Regions from separate parts of the Actinoallomurus acanthiterrae genome, predicted to be linked through region 3. Evidence: riboswitches for the same ligand, from Rfam matches in the RefSeq annotation. Region 3 holds a riboswitch; each other region holds the start of a gene.
What was found. Region 3 has a riboswitch for cyclic di-AMP ahead of ACYVF7_RS17860 (CHAP domain-containing protein). Riboswitches for the same ligand answer to the same signal wherever they lie in the genome.
Positions count from the first base shown of each region.

Region 1: another riboswitch for cyclic di-AMP. It lies ahead of ACYVF7_RS29485 (C40 family peptidase); the one in region 3 lies ahead of ACYVF7_RS17860 (CHAP domain-containing protein).
Region 2: another riboswitch for cyclic di-AMP. It lies ahead of ACYVF7_RS19010 (C40 family peptidase); the one in region 3 lies ahead of ACYVF7_RS17860 (CHAP domain-containing protein).
Region 4: another riboswitch for cyclic di-AMP. It lies ahead of ACYVF7_RS43480 (C40 family peptidase); the one in region 3 lies ahead of ACYVF7_RS17860 (CHAP domain-containing protein).

Region 1 is NZ_BAAHCO010000001.1:6,205,962-6,210,163, forward strand. Features, by position in the region: gene ACYVF7_RS29475 (BlaI/MecI/CopY family transcriptional regulator) at 1-145, shown strand, start outside; gene ACYVF7_RS29480 (M56 family metallopeptidase) at 142-1,074, shown strand; cyclic di-AMP (ydaO/yuaA leader) riboswitch at 1,466-1,603, shown strand; gene ACYVF7_RS29485 (C40 family peptidase) at 1,609-2,634, shown strand; gene ACYVF7_RS29490 (DUF305 domain-containing protein) at 2,733-3,335, opposite strand; gene ACYVF7_RS29495 (DUF1259 domain-containing protein) at 3,402-3,596, opposite strand; gene ACYVF7_RS29500 (ArsR/SmtB family transcription factor) at 3,792-4,148, opposite strand.
Region 2 is NZ_BAAHCO010000001.1:3,910,245-3,914,446, forward strand. Features, by position in the region: gene ACYVF7_RS19005 (class II 3-deoxy-7-phosphoheptulonate synthase) at 1-840, shown strand, start outside; gene ACYVF7_RS19010 (C40 family peptidase) at 1,027-2,043, opposite strand; cyclic di-AMP (ydaO/yuaA leader) riboswitch at 2,048-2,242, opposite strand; gene ACYVF7_RS19015 (CHAP domain-containing protein) at 2,444-3,439, opposite strand; cyclic di-AMP (ydaO/yuaA leader) riboswitch at 3,438-3,587, opposite strand; gene ACYVF7_RS19020 (LVIVD repeat-containing protein) at 3,864-4,202, opposite strand, start outside.
Region 3 is NZ_BAAHCO010000001.1:3,671,929-3,676,130, forward strand. Features, by position in the region: gene ACYVF7_RS17850 (TetR/AcrR family transcriptional regulator) at 1-65, opposite strand, end outside; gene ACYVF7_RS17855 (RlpA-like double-psi beta-barrel domain-containing protein) at 273-881, opposite strand; gene ACYVF7_RS17860 (CHAP domain-containing protein) at 1,029-1,778, opposite strand; cyclic di-AMP (ydaO/yuaA leader) riboswitch at 1,791-1,932, opposite strand; cyclic di-AMP (ydaO/yuaA leader) riboswitch at 2,038-2,181, opposite strand; gene ACYVF7_RS17865 (sirohydrochlorin chelatase) at 2,777-3,538, opposite strand; gene ACYVF7_RS17870 (phosphoadenylyl-sulfate reductase) at 3,520-4,202, opposite strand, start outside.
Region 4 is NZ_BAAHCO010000001.1:9,228,642-9,232,843, forward strand. Features, by position in the region: gene ACYVF7_RS43475 (C40 family peptidase) at 131-1,108, opposite strand; gene ACYVF7_RS43480 (C40 family peptidase) at 1,143-2,198, opposite strand; cyclic di-AMP (ydaO/yuaA leader) riboswitch at 2,211-2,342, opposite strand; gene ACYVF7_RS43485 (hypothetical protein) at 2,528-2,719, opposite strand; gene ACYVF7_RS43490 (NYN domain-containing protein) at 2,874-4,118, opposite strand.

The DNA of each region.
Region 1 (4,202 bases), 2.5 Mb from region 3:
GCAGGTGATGGCCGAGGCACTGGCGGAGACCACCGACCGCGGACCCGTCCTGGCCCGGTTCGCCGAGACCATCGACCCGCAGGACGCGCACCGGCTCCTGGTGGAACTCGCCCAGCGTTCGGCCCCCACGGAATCACGTCCGTGAACACCCTCGCCACGCTCGGCGCGGTCACCGTCGCCCTCGGCGCCAGCGCCGGCCCGCTGCTGAGCCGGAGCGCCTGGTGCCAGCGGATTCCCCGGATCGCCGCACTCGTATGGCTGGGAACCCTGGCGGGCACGCTCGCCGCGCTCATCGGCGTCATCGCGGTGGTGTCGACCGGCCGGCATGGCCTGGTGCACCGCGTCGCGGAACGGGTGGCCGACTGCTGGCACCATCACAACGGAGGCGGCGGTCCGGCCTCGTACGCCTTCAACGTCGCCCTTCTCCTCAGCGCGGTCGCCGCGACGTACGTGGCCGTCAAGCGGTACCGGCGCACCGTGACGCAGCGCCGTCGCCATCAGGAGGCACTGCAGTTCGTCGTGCGGTATCCGGGCGATATCGACGACGTCTGCGTTCTCGATCACCCGATACCGATCGCCTACTGTGTTCCGTCACGGAAGCGCCCGATCGTGCTGAGCAGCGGCGCTCTCGACCAACTGGAGGACACCCAGCTCCAGGCGGTCCTCGCCCACGAACGGGCACACCTGCGCTACCGCCATCACTTGTTCCTCACGGCCGTCGACGCGCTCGGGGCCGCGCTGTTCTGGCTGCCGACCTTCAGTGACGCCCGCCGTTGCCTGCCCATCCTGCTGGAGATGACCGCCGACGACGTCGCCGCCCGACGTTGGGGTCGCCACGTGGTGGCGGTCGCGCTGCGGAAGCTGGCCATCGCGCCGAACCCGATCGGCGGTCTGGCCGCTCACAGTGCCGGTGCGTCAGCCCTCGATCGACGGCTCGCCCGGCTCGAGACCTCGCCCGCCATCGCCGACAACGGCCTCACCCGGCGCCTGACGTGGATCACGGCGATGACCTCCGTCGCCCTGCCGACCGTGATCTCGGCGAGCTGGCTCGCCACGACGCCGTTCTTCTGCTGACCAGCCCAAGCGCCGCCACGTACGGCACGCGCGGCAGCCCTCTCGCCAGAGCCTAACTCCTACCTGACATAGGAGAGGTCCGGTCGGACATCTCCCCCGGCCTCCGATCCGCTCCATGACGGCGAGAAGTCCGCGCGGCAACGGCGGGATCGGAGGATGGTCGAGGCGGCAACCCCCGCACCGATGCGATCAGCGCCGCCGGCCTCGTCGGACTCACACCGACACCCGCCATCATGGCGTCCGGCACCGAGCCCCGCTCCCCGACGTACGCCGCATGCCGAGGTGTCACGCTTGGTCAGAGGACGCATCCGCTCGGTCCGACAGGTGGCAAAGCGCGCCAAAAATCTCCTACACTCCGTCAGAGATCGGCCGCCCCATGCTTCACACGAGGCACGGCCGACCGCCGAATCCCACGAGGGAACCGGGGACCCGAGATTTGAGGGGCGAATCCGGAGCGTACGACGCTCCGGTAGGGCTACTCCGGCCCGAGCCCGACAGCTAACCCGGTAGGCGGCCAAGGAGAGGAGCTCTCACGTGGCGTTCTATCGCCCGGTCACGAACGCGTACGCCGCAGGTCACCTGCGGCGGCCTCGATCGCTCAGGCTGTACGCGGCGGTCTCGCTCACGGTCACCGTGGCCCTCATGGCGGCCCCGGCCGAGGCCGCGCCCAAGCCGTCGGCCGCGGCGGCGAAGAAGGAGCTGGAGAAGCTCAACGGCCAGGTCGACAAGATCGTCGATCAGTACAACAAGGCCAAGACCGAGCTGGACGCCGCGAAGAAGAAGCTCAAGGCGCTCAACAGCCAGGCGAAGAGCGAGAGGCGCGTCTACGAACGACTGCACGCCCGGGTCGCGCAGATCGCCGCCGACGCGTACAAGACCGGCAGCCTCGATTCCACCACCGCCACCGTGCTCGCATCCAAGGACCCGGACGCGGCGCTGAACCAGATGTCGGCGTTCACTCAGCTGTCGAACAACCGCGGGCAAGAGCTCGCGGCGTTCCTGGCCTCCACGCAGCGTCTGCGCCGGGAACAGACGGAGGCCCAATCCGCCTACCAGACCGTCTCGCAGAAGGCGTCCGAGCTGAAGAAGCGCAGGGCCACCGTCGAGAAGGCCATCGCCAAGCAGAAGAGCCTCCTGCGCAAGGCCGGTGAATCCGCGAGCCCACCCGGCCCGGGAGCCGGTGGCACCTACAACGGGCCTGCCTCGGGGCCGGCGCGTAAGGCGGTGGAGTACGCCTACGCCCAGATCGGCAAGCCCTACATCTGGGGTGGCACCGGCCCGAAGGGTTACGACTGCTCCGGGCTGACGATGATGTCCTGGCGCGCCGCCGGTGTGAACCTCCCGCGGGTCGTGCCCGACCAGTACGCCGCGACTCGGCATGTCTCCAAGTCCGACCTGCAGGCCGGTGACCTGGTCTACTTCCTCGGCATGGGTCACGAGGGCATGTACGTCGGCGGCGGGAAGTTCATCCACGCGACGAAGACGGGTGACTTCATCAGGCTCGACAGCCTGTCGAATCCATACTGGGTAGCCCATTACGAGGGCGCCAGCCGCCCGTGACGGTTCTCACGCGGCGGTACCGCGAGTTGTCGGACCGCACCGGAAGCCCTCACGACCTGAATCGTTTGTGGCGCCGGGCCTCGTACGGTCCCCCTGGGTCACATGCCGGTGAGCATGTGGCGCATCTTGGCGATCTCGGCGGATTGGGAGCTGATGATGGAGGCCGCCAGGGCCTTGGCGTCCGGGTTGGAGCCTTGGGACTCTTCGGCCCTGGCCATGGTGACGGCGCCCTGGTGGTGTCTGATCATCATCTGCAGGAACATCCGGTCGAAGGGGCGGCCCGACAGCGTGCCGAGTCTCTTCATGTCCTGTTCGGACATCATCCCCTCGGCCATGTGCATGCCGCCCGGGGACGGCATCGGCGCTCCCCAGTCCCTGAGCCAGCCGGTCATCTTCCGGATCTCCGGGCCCTGAGCCTGCTTGATCTGCGCGGCCAGCGTCTTGACCTGCGGTGAGGAGGCTCTGGTGGCCGCTTGGTCGGCCATGACGATCGCCTGTTGATGGTGGGGGATCATCATCTGCGCGAACATCACGTCCTGGGCGTTGTGGCCCGCGGTCACCGATATGGAGTTAACGGCGACCGCGTGCCCCTCCGCCGCATGGCCGGTCATCGTCTGGTCCGTGTTCGCCGCGCCGCCCCCGCATGCCGCGAGCACGGCCGCGGCGACCATGGCGACGAGCGACGACAGTGCGCGCCTCATCTGTAGTGACCTTCCTGCTGATGGAGTAAGAGTCGTTCCGGGGCCCAGCGGGCATCCACTGTCTCCCTACCCGGTGGCGGCTTTGAGGTTGGTGGCGTCCAGGGCCGGACGGAGTTCCTGGGCGAGGGTGACGCCGTCGCCGGTGGCCCAGAAGTGCATGTAGAACAGGCGGGGTTGCTCGTCGAGGCTGTGGTTGTGGAGTTCGACGATCTCGATCCCGCCCTTGCGGAGCGCCTGGCCATTACCGCCGCCATCGCCCACACGTACGGCGCACCTACGGGGCCGTCAACCCTCCCGACGGCGGAGCCGACGTCTGGATCACCCTGCCCGCCGCGAACCACGGCCCCCGACCTTGACGTCGTGCGGCAGCCAATATGGCGAAGCATGGTGTCTGATTCGCTACATATCTGTCACCACTCGGGCATACCCGCGCCGATCGCGCGCTCCCCGGCGAGGTCAGTCGTGGGCCGGCAGATGACCGATCTGATGGTCGGCCACGCTCAGCGCCTCGTCGACCAGTCGCCGCAGATGCCCGTGGCCCAGGCTGTAGATCACACGGCGGCCCTCTTTGCGGGTCGTCACCAGCCCGGCGAGGCGTAGCCGGGCGAGATGCTGGCTGACCGAGGTACGCGACGCGGCACACGATTCGGCCAGCGTCGTCACGTCGGCTTCGCCTTCACCCAGACGCCGCAGCAGGGTCAGGCGGGTGCGGTCGGCGAGCAGTCCGAGCACCTCGACGGCCACCGTTATCCGCTTGCCATCATCTGGTTCCTGCGAGCCGTGCGCACCTGATAGATGCATGCGTGCGTTCATATGCACATAATGGAGGCGTCGCGACCCGAAGTCCAATCCCATCCCCCGCCCCGA
Region 2 (4,202 bases), 240 kb from region 3:
ACCCGCGCCTTCACTCAGGGCGGCTACGCCGACCTGCGCCAGGTCCACGCCTGGAACCACGACTTCGTCGCGGAGAGCCCCGCCGGCCAGCGGTACGAACGGCTGGCCGGGGAGATCGACCGGGCCTTGGCGTTCATGCACGCCTGCGGAGCGGACCCGGAGGAGTTCCACCGGGTCGAGGTCTACTCCAGCCACGAGGCGCTCCTGCTGGACTACGAGCGCGCCCTGACCCGCATCGACTCGCGGTCCGGCCTGCCGTACGACGTCTCCGCGCACTTCCTGTGGATCGGCGAGCGCACCCGGCAGCTCGACGGCGCGCACGTGGACTTCATGCGCCACATCCGCAACCCCATCGGCGTCAAGCTCGGGCCGACCACGACCGCCGAGGACGCCCTCGCGCTCATCGACCTGCTCGACCCCGACCGGGAGCCCGGGCGGCTCACGTTCGTCACCCGCATGGGCGCCGAGCGGATCCGCGAACACCTTCCCTCTTTGGTGGAGAAGGTCACCGCGAGTGGCGCCCAGGTCGCCTGGATCTGCGACCCGATGCACGGCAACACCTTCGAGGCGGAGAGCGGGTACAAGACCCGCCGGTTCGACGACGTGATGGACGAGGTCGCCGGCTTCTTCGAGGTGCACCGGGCGCTCGGCACCCACCCGGGCGGCGTGCACATCGAGTTCACCGGCGACGACGTCACCGAGTGTGTCGGTGGCGGCCACGACATCGTCGAGGACGACCTGCACCAGCGGTACGAGACCGCCTGCGACCCCCGGCTCAACCGCGGCCAGGCGCTCGACCTCGCGTTCATGGTCGCCGAGATGTACCGCATCGGGAAGTAGCGCGACTGATCCGCCCCGATCGCACGTCCGCCGGGACGTTCCGCGTCGGGAGGTAGCGAGCCCGGACCGTACGGCCGCCGGGACGTTCCGCATCCGCGAGGTGGCGGGAGCGATCCGTCCGGGGCCGTACGGCCGCCCGGGTCCATCGCATCGGGAAGCCGCGACCCGCCCTGGGGGCGGCGGCCGTCACACGACGCGGACGGCGCCGGCGAACGGGCGGGTCGACAGGTCCGCGACGCGGACGTGGTCGCCGGTGTGCGGCGCGTGGACGAACTTCCCGTCGCCGAGGTACATCCCCATGTGGTGGATGTCGGAGTAGAAGAACACCAGGTCGCCGGGCTCGAGCTGGTCCCGGGAGACGTGGACGCCGGCGTTCCACTGGTCGCCGCCGTAGTGCGGCAGGTTGACGCCGACCTGCTTGTAGGCCCACATGGTCAGGCCGGAGCAGTCGAACCCCCGGCCGGGCGCCGCGCCGCCCCAGACGTACGGCACGCCGAGCTGCGACAGCGCGGCCCGTACGGCGCCGACCGCCTTGCCGGGGCCGCCGGGGATGGTCGGCACCTTCTCGCCCTTGCCGGCGCGCTCGACGGCGTCCTGCAACAGCGGCTTGCGGACCTTCTCCAGGTCGCGCTTGATGGCCGCGCGCTGCCGGGCGAGCTGGACCCTGAGCCGGGCCGCCTGCGCGGCGCGCTCCCGGGCGTCCTGGCCGGTCCACTGGGCGTTCTGAATGGCGTGGGTCAGCTGCCGGATCTCGGTGTCGTCCTGCTGCGTGAAGTAGTGCAGGGTCGCGGCCCGGTCGAGGACGGCGCGCGGGTCGGAGGCGGCGAGGAGGGTCGGCGTGTCGTCGTTGGTGCCGCTCATGTAGCGCATCGCGACGAGCCGGCCGACCTTGTGCTGGATGGCCTTGAGCGCCTGCGCGGCCCGGGCGGAGGTCTGGCCGGCGACGACGGCCGCCCGCTGGGCCTGCTCCAGCCGTACCTTGAGGCCGTTGTACTGCTCGGTGAGCTGCTCCAACTGGTTGTTCAGCTGGTCGGCGCGCTGCCGGAGCGCGTCGATGCGGGTACTGGGCCGGGCGGTGTCCGCCAGCGCGGGCGATGCGAGCCCGGCGACGACGAGGGCCACGGTCACGGCGGTCGTACGGCGGGCCGTGCCCTTCCCGGGATGATGGGGATCGCGGCTGTCCGCGGGGTGCGATGACGCCATCCAGTGCTCCTCTCCTCAGGCCGCCTACCGGGTTAGCTGACGGGTTCGGACGGAAGAGAAGCCCTACCGCGCACCGTCGGTGACGGGCGCGGATTCACCCCGGATGCGAAGGCGGGAAGGTGCCCCGTGGCTCCGCGAGTGGGTCCCCGGTTCCCCGGCGCGTCGGCTGACGCGACGGGCGATTCGGCGGTCCGGCCGTCTCTCGGCCGGTGACGACTCGCTGGAGATTAACGGATAGTGACGGGGCGGCCAACGGGAACATGCGGAGATGGCCCGGGGGATCGGAGGATGGTCACTCTGGGTGATGCGGGGGCTGGTCCTTTGCGCCTAGACGCACACGGTCCCCGCCCCTCCGGATCGGGAGGAAACGGGGACCGGTGTGACGTTCGGACGCGCTCGCTCAGGAGAGGACGGACTCGGACTCGGAGCTGTTCTGGGCCACCGCCGCGTGCAGGGTGTTCCAGAACGCCAGCTCGACGTCCTCCTCCAGCTCCGAGATCTTGCCCCAGAACTCCTTGTCCTCGGCCACCGCGGCGGCCTCGGCGGACAGGACGGGCATGACCATGGTGCCGGCGTCGGCGGCATCCAGGTCGGCCACGCTGACCTCGGCGGGCAGCTCGACCGGCGTGCGGTGGTGCTTGCCGCGCTTGCGGACCCGGACGTTCGGCGCCGCGACGGGCACCTTGACCTTCGACTTGCCGACGGCCAGGGCCACCGTGCCGAACAGGACGACGGCGAGCAGCCCGGTGAGGGCGGCCTGCTGGTCCGGCAGGGAGGTCGGCGCGGGCGCCGGGTCGTGCGACGCGACCGTGTGCGTGTCGACCTGCGCCAGGGGGTCCTGGCCGATCTCCTTGACCGCGGGCGTGGGAGCGGCGTGCTTAGGAGCGTACTTCTGGTCGGTCTGCGCCGTCTGCTGGGCGGTTACGGGGGCGGCCTTCACCTTCACCTTGGAGGGGTAGCCGAACCCGACGACCTGGCTGATGTCCCGGGTGGCGCGCAGCAGCGCGTTGTTGTGGTTGGCCTCGATCGTGTGCAGCGTGTGGCCGTCGACGCGCTCGACGATGCCGACGTGCTCGATGTCGCCGATGCTCTTGCCACCCGACCAGGAGAAGAAGACGATCGCTCCGGGCTCGGCCTTGTGGCCCCAGGCGTGGTGCTTCTTGAACCACTGGGCGTGGTCGGGAGTGGAGGCGAACTGCCCGGTCCAGTCTTCGACGCCGGCCTTGTTGGCAGCCCACGCGAGGAACATGTCACACCAAGGAGCGTCCGTGTAGGAGGAGTCCTTGTCGACGTGCTTGCCGTACCAGTCACCGAATTTCGTGTAACCGTCGGCTTTCTCGTGGTAACCGAGCTGGCCTTTGGCGACCTCGAGCAGTTTCTGACCTATCGAATCCATATCTCCCCTTAGGCCGCCTACCGGGTTAGCTGACGGGTTCGGACCAGAGAGGAGCCCTACCGTGCGTGACGGATTCACCCCGAGGGACAGATGGGTCCCCGGCTCCCGCGCCGCTGGCTGCGTCATCGGGATTAGGCGGTCGGCCTGCAACCCCCTGGTTGGAGGTTGGTCACAGCCCGATCTCGGCGAAATCTAGCCGAACTCTCGCAACAACGGCAACGCGTTCGGAAACGAAAGTCTGGTACCACTTGCTCACCGAGCGTAGCTGCGACTGTTGCCCGCTGGCCGGGCAACGCCCGAAAAGGTGCTCTCACGTGCGGCGGAGCCATCCGTGGCCGTCGCGCGGCGGCGTCGCGAAAAAGTCGAGTGCCGTGCTCGCCACCCCAGAAAAAGTGACGAACACGGCACTCAGGCCGACACTTCCTCAGCGGAAGTCGGGTCGCAGGACGTCGATCCCGCGGGTGTTGTCCGCGACGTAGACGTATCCGTCATGCCAGTACGGCGCCCACGACATGGCGTCCGCGGGCCGGAAGTAGGCCACCTGCTTCGGATGCGCCGGGTCCCGCACGTCGAGGAAGCGGGTGCCCTGCGAGTAGAAGGACTGCACGAGGACGCCGTGGTGCACGGAGAAGTAGTGGGCCGAGCAGTCGTCGGTGTCCGTCCGGCTGCCCTCCTGGCCCGCCACGCTCCAGGTACCGACCGTACGCAGGCGGAAGGGCTTGTCCGGAGTCGACCGCCAGCCCTCGCCCCCGTACGAGCCGCG
Region 3 (4,202 bases):
GCGCGGATGCGGTCCCGGGAGGCGCTGAGCCGGGCCTCGACACGGGGCGTACGGCGGTACGGCACGTAAGAATTGAACCGTAGTTCATTCCTTCAGGGCAAGGGCGGCCGTCGAGAAAGACCGTCGGCGAGGATCGAGCCGCCGGAAGGGACAGGGCCGTCGGGAACGACAGAAAGGCGCGGGATCTCCTCAAGTGAGGGGATCCCGCGCCGTTCGGACCGGCAGGCGAGGGGGGGAGCGGGTGACGCCGTGCCGGTGTCGAGGGGGGTGGGTTACGCCTTGCCGGTGGCCGTGTCGTAACCGGTGCCCGAGTGGCGGTACACGCCGCCCTTGCCCAGTTCCAGGACCTGGAACTTGATCGTGACCGAGTTCGACGCGGTGCCGGAGAGGTCCTGCATCATCTTCTCCGACAGGTCGATGAGCGCCGGCGGGTTGTGCTGCGCGACCGCCCACTCGGCCGGGCCGAAGTCCTCAACGACGCCGATCGCGCTCTTGCCGTTGTAGGTGATCTTCACCTTGGTGCCGAGCGGCCAGTACGGGCTGGCGAGCGTGTGGTACGACATCGGCTTGCCGGAGGCCGTCGACGGGTCCCAGAAGGACGTGGCGGTCGAGACGCCGCCGGGCAGGGCCGCCTTCTTGGCGTCCTTCTTGATGTCCTTCTTGACGCTTACGAACAGCCGGTCCTTGTTCTCCGCGGTGACGCGCTTCTCGGTCTGCGGCGCCTGCTTGGACGCCTGCGCGGTGGAGGGCGCGGCGGCGCTCTGTGCCGAAGATGCCGACTCCGGAGCGGATCCGTAGGCGAGGGCGGTGGTCACGCCGGCGCTGGCCAGGGTGACTCCGGCGGCCGCGGTGGCGATGGCCTTCGTCGAGAACCTGATCATGGGATTCCTTTCGGGGGGCATGGGGGAACTGCGGGATGGGGGAATCCCGGGGCGATGACAGGGGGGATGCGTGGGACCGCCCGGGAAGGGGAGGTCGGCGCGGGCCACGTCGCTCGGCGGCGACGCGGCACGCGCCGACACGGGCGATTACTGGGCGTACTCCGGATAGCCGTAACCCACGACAGAGGAGGTGTTCCGGGTCCGGACCTTCACGGCGTTGTCCGTGTTGCCCTCGACGGTCTGGATGGTGCCGTCGTGGTTGTCCTTGATGACCAGGCCGACGTGGTCGATGGCGTCGACACCGCTGCCGTTCCAGGAGAAGAAGACGACGGCTCCGGGCTTGGGAACGTTGCCCCAGCGGCCCTGAGAGATGAACCACTTGGCGTGGGTCGGGGTGAACGCGTCGCCGCCGATCCCCTTGACGCCGGCTTGGGAGCCGGCCCACGAGACGAACATGTCGCACCAGTTGGCGTTGGCGTAGTCGCCGATGGACCCGCCGTCGCGCGCGACGCCTGCCTTGGCGAACGGCGAGGACATGAACCACTGGTTGAACTTGGTGCCGCCGGCCGCGTTCTCGGTGGTGCCGACCTGGGAGACGGCGAGCTTGAGGACGTCCGTGGCCGAGGGCAGCTTCTTCTGCACCTGCTTCGGTGCGGCGAGGGCGCGCAGCTGGGTGTGCGGGTCGTCGCGCAGGGCAGCGGCTTCGAGCGCCTTACCCGTACTGGGATTGGGTATCTGGGCGACGTGGTGCGCCCCGCTGGGAAGCTGCGCGGACAGCGCCGGCCCTGCGGAGGCCACGGTGAACGCGGCCGCGCCGGCGGCGGCGGTGCCGGCGATGACGCCGGCGAGGGTCTTGCGATCAAAGGTGAAGCGGGGTTTGGCGTGTCGAGGGGACACGGGGGGTACTCCTTCGGCTTCCATGCCGCTTACCGGGTTAGCTGACGGGTTCGGGCGTGGAAGCTGCCCTACGGCACAGGGGATGTGCCGATTCACCCCGGGACTTCTGGTGGGTCCCCGGCTCCGCTAGGTGCGGATTCAGCGGGTCGCCCGCTCACGCGGGCGGCTCGAACAAAGAGACACGTCTGCCGTCATCGGCTAGGGGTAGCGGTGACGGCCGGTATTCAGATCAGGGCGGACTCGCGGACAAGGTTCTGCTCCTTACTTCCAGTACGCCTACCGGGTTAGCTGACGGGTTCGGGCGTGGAAGTCGCCCTACGGCACAGGGGATGTGCCGATTCACCCCGGGACTTCTGGTGGGTCCCCGGCTCCGTGATCTTCACGGACTCGACGTTGCCGCTCTCGCTGCGAATGGATCTACGGGTGCTTCGCGGGAGTGGCGCGATTTGGGATATGAACCGTCTCGGCTCTGTACGGAGGCCCTCGCACGCGTCTTCGCGCCGCGCCATCTGCGCTGGTGGGCCGGCCGGGCCGGCGGATGTTCGGGCGGCGCATGGGGGGCGTCGCCGGACGTAGAGGAACATATCAGACAAATACCGACGTGCCAAATATGGCCACCGGACATTACTCACGTGATCGACGCCACAAAGATCGCCATAAAGATCGATCTGCGCGCCTTATGATCCACTTTACGTTTCCGGTCGAAACAATCTTGAACGACCGCAAAACAACGTGGAATCGCCAGATATCGCAACAGTCGGGTGCCGAAGGGTATTCCGCGCCCCGTCACGATGGGTGACCGCAGGCTCGTCGGGAGGCTCGCCGCACGCGCGGAGCGCCCGGAATCGACAGCAGGCGCGCCGGAGACACCGGAGCGCCGGGAAGGCGTCAGCAGGCGCGCCGGAGGCGCCGCAGCGCTGGGAAGGCATCAGCAGGCTCGCCGTACGTGCCGGAATCGGCAGCAGGCTCGCCGTAAGCGCCGGAGCGCCGGGAAGGCGTCAGCCCGCCGCCGCGACGCGATCGCCACGCGTCAGGATCTCGTGATAGCGCTGCGACGTGATCTCCGCCACCTCCGGCGCGGCGCCCAGCACGGGCGAGACCGCCACCGCCCCGGCCTCCAGGGACTCCTCACGGACCTTGTCCGCGAAGTAGCCCGGGGCCAGGAAGTAGGACGCCACCGCGACTCGCGGCGCGCCCGCGTCGTACAGCATGCGTACGGCCTCGGCAGGGGTGGGACGGGCCGCGGAGGCGTACGCGGGGACGACGGAGTGCCAGCCGCGCCAGGACCGCGCCATCCGGCCGATCGTCGCGTTCGCCGCCGGATCGCTGGAACCGGCGGCGGCGAGCACCAGAGCGGTGTCCGGGTCGGGGCGGACGCCGACGTCGGCGAGCCGTCGCTCCAGGGCCTTCGTCATCAGCGGATGCGGGCCCAGCGTCGCCCCGTAGTGCAGGGTCAGCCGCGGATGGGCGCTATGGGCGTCGCGAAGCGCCCCCGGGATGTCGGTCTTGCTGTGGTACGCCGCGGTGAGCAGCAGAGGGAGCACGACGGCCTCGTCGGCCCCCTCTCCGACGAGACCACCGAGCGCCTGCCCCGGGGCCGGGGGAGCGTGGTCGAGATACGAGGTCACGACCCGCACCCCCGATGAACGGCGAACAAGATCGAGAAGTTCCTCGATCGTCGCCGCCGCACGCGGATCCCGGCTCCCGTGGGCGACCGCGACCAGGGGGATCGCGGAGGTGCTCAGAGGTTGATGCCGCATTCGGTCTTTCCGGTGCCGGCCCAGCGTCCGCTGCGCGGGTCCTCGCCCGGCGCGACCTGCTTGGTGCAGGGCTCGCAGCCGATCGACGGGTACCCGTCGTACTGCAGCGGGTTCACCAGGATGCCGTGCTCCTCGATGTAGTCGTGGAGCTGGGCCTGGGTCCAGCGGGCGAGGGGGTTGACCTTGACCTTCCCGCGCGCGGCGTTCCACTCGACCACGCGCGAACCGCGCCGGTGCGAGGTCTCCTCACGCCGGATGCCGGTGATCCACGCTAGGTACGGCTCGAGCGCGCGGTTCAGCGGCTCGACCTTGCGCAGGTGGCAGCACAGATCCGGGTTCCGGCCGTACAGCCGGGGCCCGAGGTCGCGCTCCTGCTCGGCGACGGTCCGGGAGGAGGTGACGTTGACCACGTTGACCGGGTAGACGGCCTCGACGGCGTCCCGCGTGCCGATCGTCTCGGCGAAGTGATAGCCGGTGTCGACGAACAGCACGTCGATGCCGGGCCGGATCTTCGAGGCGATGTCGACCAGTACGGCGTCCTTCATGGACGACGTGACGCAGATCCGGTCGCCGAAGGTCGCGATCGACCAGCGGACGATCTCCTCGGCGGAGGCCTCCTCCAGCGCGTCGGCGGCCGATTCGACGATGTCGGTCAGGTCGAGCG
Region 4 (4,202 bases), 5.6 Mb from region 3:
CGGGTAACTCTCCGCACCGTGACCCGGTGCGGAAGATCGCGATGACGTGGCGGGCGTGCCGGATGCTCTCCGTGTCCCGGGAGTCTCCGCCCGGCCCGCCCTCGTCCGCTGTTCAGTTGCCCGGCGGTCCTCAGAGCAGCCGGCCGCCGCCCACCCAGGTGGAGGAGTACCAGGCGTCGCTCAGGTTGGAGATCTTCACGACGTCGCCGGTGTGCGGGGCGTGGAGGAACTTGCCCTTGCCGATGTAGATCCCCATGTGCCCGAGGTCGTGGAAGAAGACCAGGTCGCCGGGCTGCAGGTCCGCCTTGGACACCCGCCGGCTGGCGTCGTACTGGTCCGGCACCCAGTGGTTGAGCTTGATGCCGACCTTGGCGAACGCCACCATCGTGATCCCGGAGCAGTCCCAGACGTTCGGGCCCGCCCCGCCGAAGACGTACGACTTACCGAGCTGGGCACAGGCGAACTTCAGCACGATCTCCGCCTTGCCCGTGGCGAGGATCGAGCAGTTCTCCTTGGAGCTGCCGGGGTCGATGTTCCCGCCGAGCTTGTCGATCAGCCTCAGCTGCTTCTTGACGGCCGCGTCGGCCTGCGACTTCTGCTGCTCGAGCTGGGTCTTCTTCGCCTTGAGCTGCTGGGCCGCCTGCACGCGCAGCGCCTGCTCCCGCTCCAGCCGCTGGGCGGAGGCGAGGTACTGCTGGAACTCCGCCGAGCGGTTGTGCGCGATCTGCGTGAACGCCGACATCTGCGAGAGCACGGCGTCCGGGTCCTTCGAGCCGAGCAGCTGGGGGATCGAGCCGTTGTCCCCGGTCTTGTAGGCGTCGACGGCCAGCTGGGCGACCCGCAGCCGCAGCGCCTGGAACGTCTTACGCTCGGCCTGCACCGACTTGGAGAGGGCGTTGACCCGGCCCTGGGCGGCCTTGTAGTCCGACTTCGTCTTGTTGTACTGGTTGCCCAACTGGTCGACCTGGTCGTTGAGCTTCGCCAGCTGCTTCTTCGCCGCGCTCAGCGAGGAGGCGGGGTCGGCGTGCGCCGGAACGGCGGGCAGGGACAGCCCGGCGACGGCGATGAACCCGGCGGTCGTCACCGACCAGCGCGCGGTTCTGGACATGATCGTACGCTCCTTGGCCATGGCAATCGTGTCCTTAGAGCGCGCCCGCGCCGACGTAGTGCGAGCTGTACCAGGGGTTGCTCAGGCTGTCGATCTTGACGTACGACCCCGTGTGCGGCGAGTGGATGAACTTGCCGCCGCCGACGTAGATGCCGACGTGCCCGAGGTTGTCGAAGAAGACCAGGTCGCCGGGCGACAGGTTGGCCCGCGAGACCCGCTGGGTCGCGTTGTACTGGTCGGGCACGACGCGCGGGATGCTCACCCCGGCCTCCGCGTAGGCCTTCATCGTGAAGCCGGAGCAGTCGTAGCGCGGGCCGTTGCCGCCGTAGAGGTACGGGACACCGCACTTGCTGTAGGCCCACACCAGCACGGTGCGCGCCTTGCCGGTCGCCGATCCCGTGTAGCCGCCGCCGCAGTTGCTCGGCATCGGACCGCTGTCGTCACCGCCGCCGCCGGTGTCGGCAGCGGGGCCCAGCTTCTTGATCAGGGCCTTCTGCTGCCCGATCGTCTTCTCGATGTTCTTCTTCTGGGTGAGCGCGGCGTTCTTCTTCTGCGCCAGGTCGGTGGCGGCCTGCTTGGCCTGCGACTCCTGCCGCTGCAGCAACTGCGCGGCGTTCAGGAACTGGGTGAGCTCCGTGGAGCGGTTCTTCGACACCTGCGCGAACGCCGACATCTGGTCGAGCACGGACTGCGGGTCCTTGGCCGACACCAGGGTCGGGATGTCCGCGTCGTTCCCGCCGTTCTTGTACGCCGACGCGGCCATCTGCGCGACGCGGACCCGCAGGTCCGCCCAGGACTGCCGCTGCTGCTTGACCGAGGCGTTCAGTGCCTTGAGACGCTTGTCGGCCGCCTCCCACTGGGACTTGGCCTTGTTGTAGACGTTGTCCTGCTGGTCGGCCTGTGAGTTCAGCTTGGTCAGCTTGGCCTTCGCCTGGCTCAGCGTCTGCTTCGGTTTCGCCTCCGCCGTACCGGCGGGCAGAACCAGGGCCGCCGAAGCGGCGATACACAGGGTGGCCAGGACGCGACCGCCGATGCCGCCGCCCACCGACCATCCGACGGCTGAGCCGTCGGCACTGCGCTGTGTTGCCACGATTGCGGCACGCCCCTCTCCCACTGACCGCCTACCGGGTTAGCTGACGGATTCGGGCGTGGAAGGCGCCCTACGGAGCGTGTGATGCTCCGATTCACCCCGGAAACCTGGTTCCCCGGCTCGTCGTGTCGGTGAGAGGCCGGCGCCCGAATCCCGGGCGACCTCACCGAACGTGACGACTCGGCGGTAGCCGACGCCGTCGCCTGGGGGGCGACGAACCAGCGACCGGCTCAGCGCGTGAGACTAGTCAAGTCTCACGCTGGTAACAACCGCTTCTCCTGGAATTCCAGCAATTCATGTCATTCACACAACACTGCGCGCGCGAATCGTCACGATGCGCGGTCGACGATGATCGTCATCCGCAGGGGCGAGACGAGCCCCTCGGCGGCGAGAACTCCCAGCGCCCGACGCTCCAGTGGCCCGATCTCCAGGCCCGACGCCGGGATCAGCGGCATGGCGGAAACAACGCAATCGTTGCAGGCGACGTTGCGTACCTCACACTTCTCGCAGTCGATGAGCACGAATTCCTCCTCGTGTCTTCGTCATGACGAGACGTTAAGAGGCCCCACTGACAAATCCGGAGCGAGGACGACGCGGCGAGCGGAGTGGGCGGCCGGGCAGCGCCCTCTGGCGCGCCTCCGGCACGGCGAAGGCCACCCGCGCGGCCGAAGAGGCTCAGGTGCGGCCGAGGCGGCGCAGGAGGAGGGATGAGGGGGCGGGCCGGGCGTCGGCCCGCCGGGCCGAGTCGCAGACCTCCTGGTCGGAGGAGATGACCACGACGGCGCGCCCGCTGGGCTCCGCGCGTACGAGCTGGGCGATGAGCTCGTCGGCGGTCTGGCCCGGCGCGCTGAACAGCACGCGCACGCCGCGGGGCGCCTGGACCGCGACCGGGGCGTTCAGCTCCGCGCCGTCGAACACGCATGTCACCTCCGCCTTGGTCTGGGCGTGCAGCACACCCAGGCCCGACACCAGGCGGGTCCGCTGGTCGGCCAGTGGCAGGTCGCCGTAGCCGGTCTTGGTGACGTTGTATCCGTCGACGATGAGGTGGACCTGCGGGAGGGTGAGCAACTGGTCGAGGAGTGCGGGGTCGCTGTCGGCGAGGGCGCGTCCGGGCAGCGTGCGGTGCCCGGGGCGGCTCGGCGTGATGCCCCCGACGCTGTCGGCGGGCCGGGTGATGCCGGGCGGCAGCGCGATCTCGTCGCGGAGGCCCTTGGCGGCGTCGGTGAGGGCGTCCAGGAGGACCCGCAGCCGGGCCTCGTCGACGCTGCGGCCCTCCCGGGCGGCACGCCGGGAGCTCTCCGCGGCGGACTCGGCGTGGGACAGGCGGCTGCGCAGCCGGCGCAGCTCGGCCTCGGCGGTGGCCGCCGCGACGGACGCGGCGGTGCGCTCCTCGCCGAGGCGGCGGTCGAGGTCCTCCGCGCGCGCGTGCTCGCGCTTGGCCTTGCCCCGTGCCTCGTGCAGGCGTTTGCGGAGCTCGGTGTTCTCGCCGCGGAGCTCGCGCAGCTCCGCGCGGAGCCGGTCGGCCTCCTCGGAGCGGGTGGCCTTCGCGGCGGCGATCTGCTCGCGGAGCTCGGCCACCTGCCGGATGACCTTCGCCTCCTCGGCCGCCGCCGCCGACTGCTCGAGGTCGCGGCGCGCGGTGTCCACCCGCTCGGTCCAGCCGGCCGGGCGGAGCAGGTAGGCGAGGGCGGCGACGGTAACGGGGTCGGCGGCCGGGGGCACCGTCCCCGCCAGGATCGCCTCGCCCAGCACGGGCTCGCTCTCCCGTACGACGTCGGCGACGCGCTCACGGAAGGTGGCGTCGTCCTCGAGCTGGGTGGCGATGAGGGTGGCGGCGAGCCGGGCGCGGCGGCGCGGCTCGAAGCGGGCGACGCGCCGGAGCGGTGGGGGGATCTCGTCGGGCCGGAGCGCGCCGATCACGTCGGCCGCGGCCTCGACGACGCGCTGCCGGACCGCTTCGGGGAGCGGCTGATCGAGGTGTTCGCCCGGGCCGGTGTCGATGAT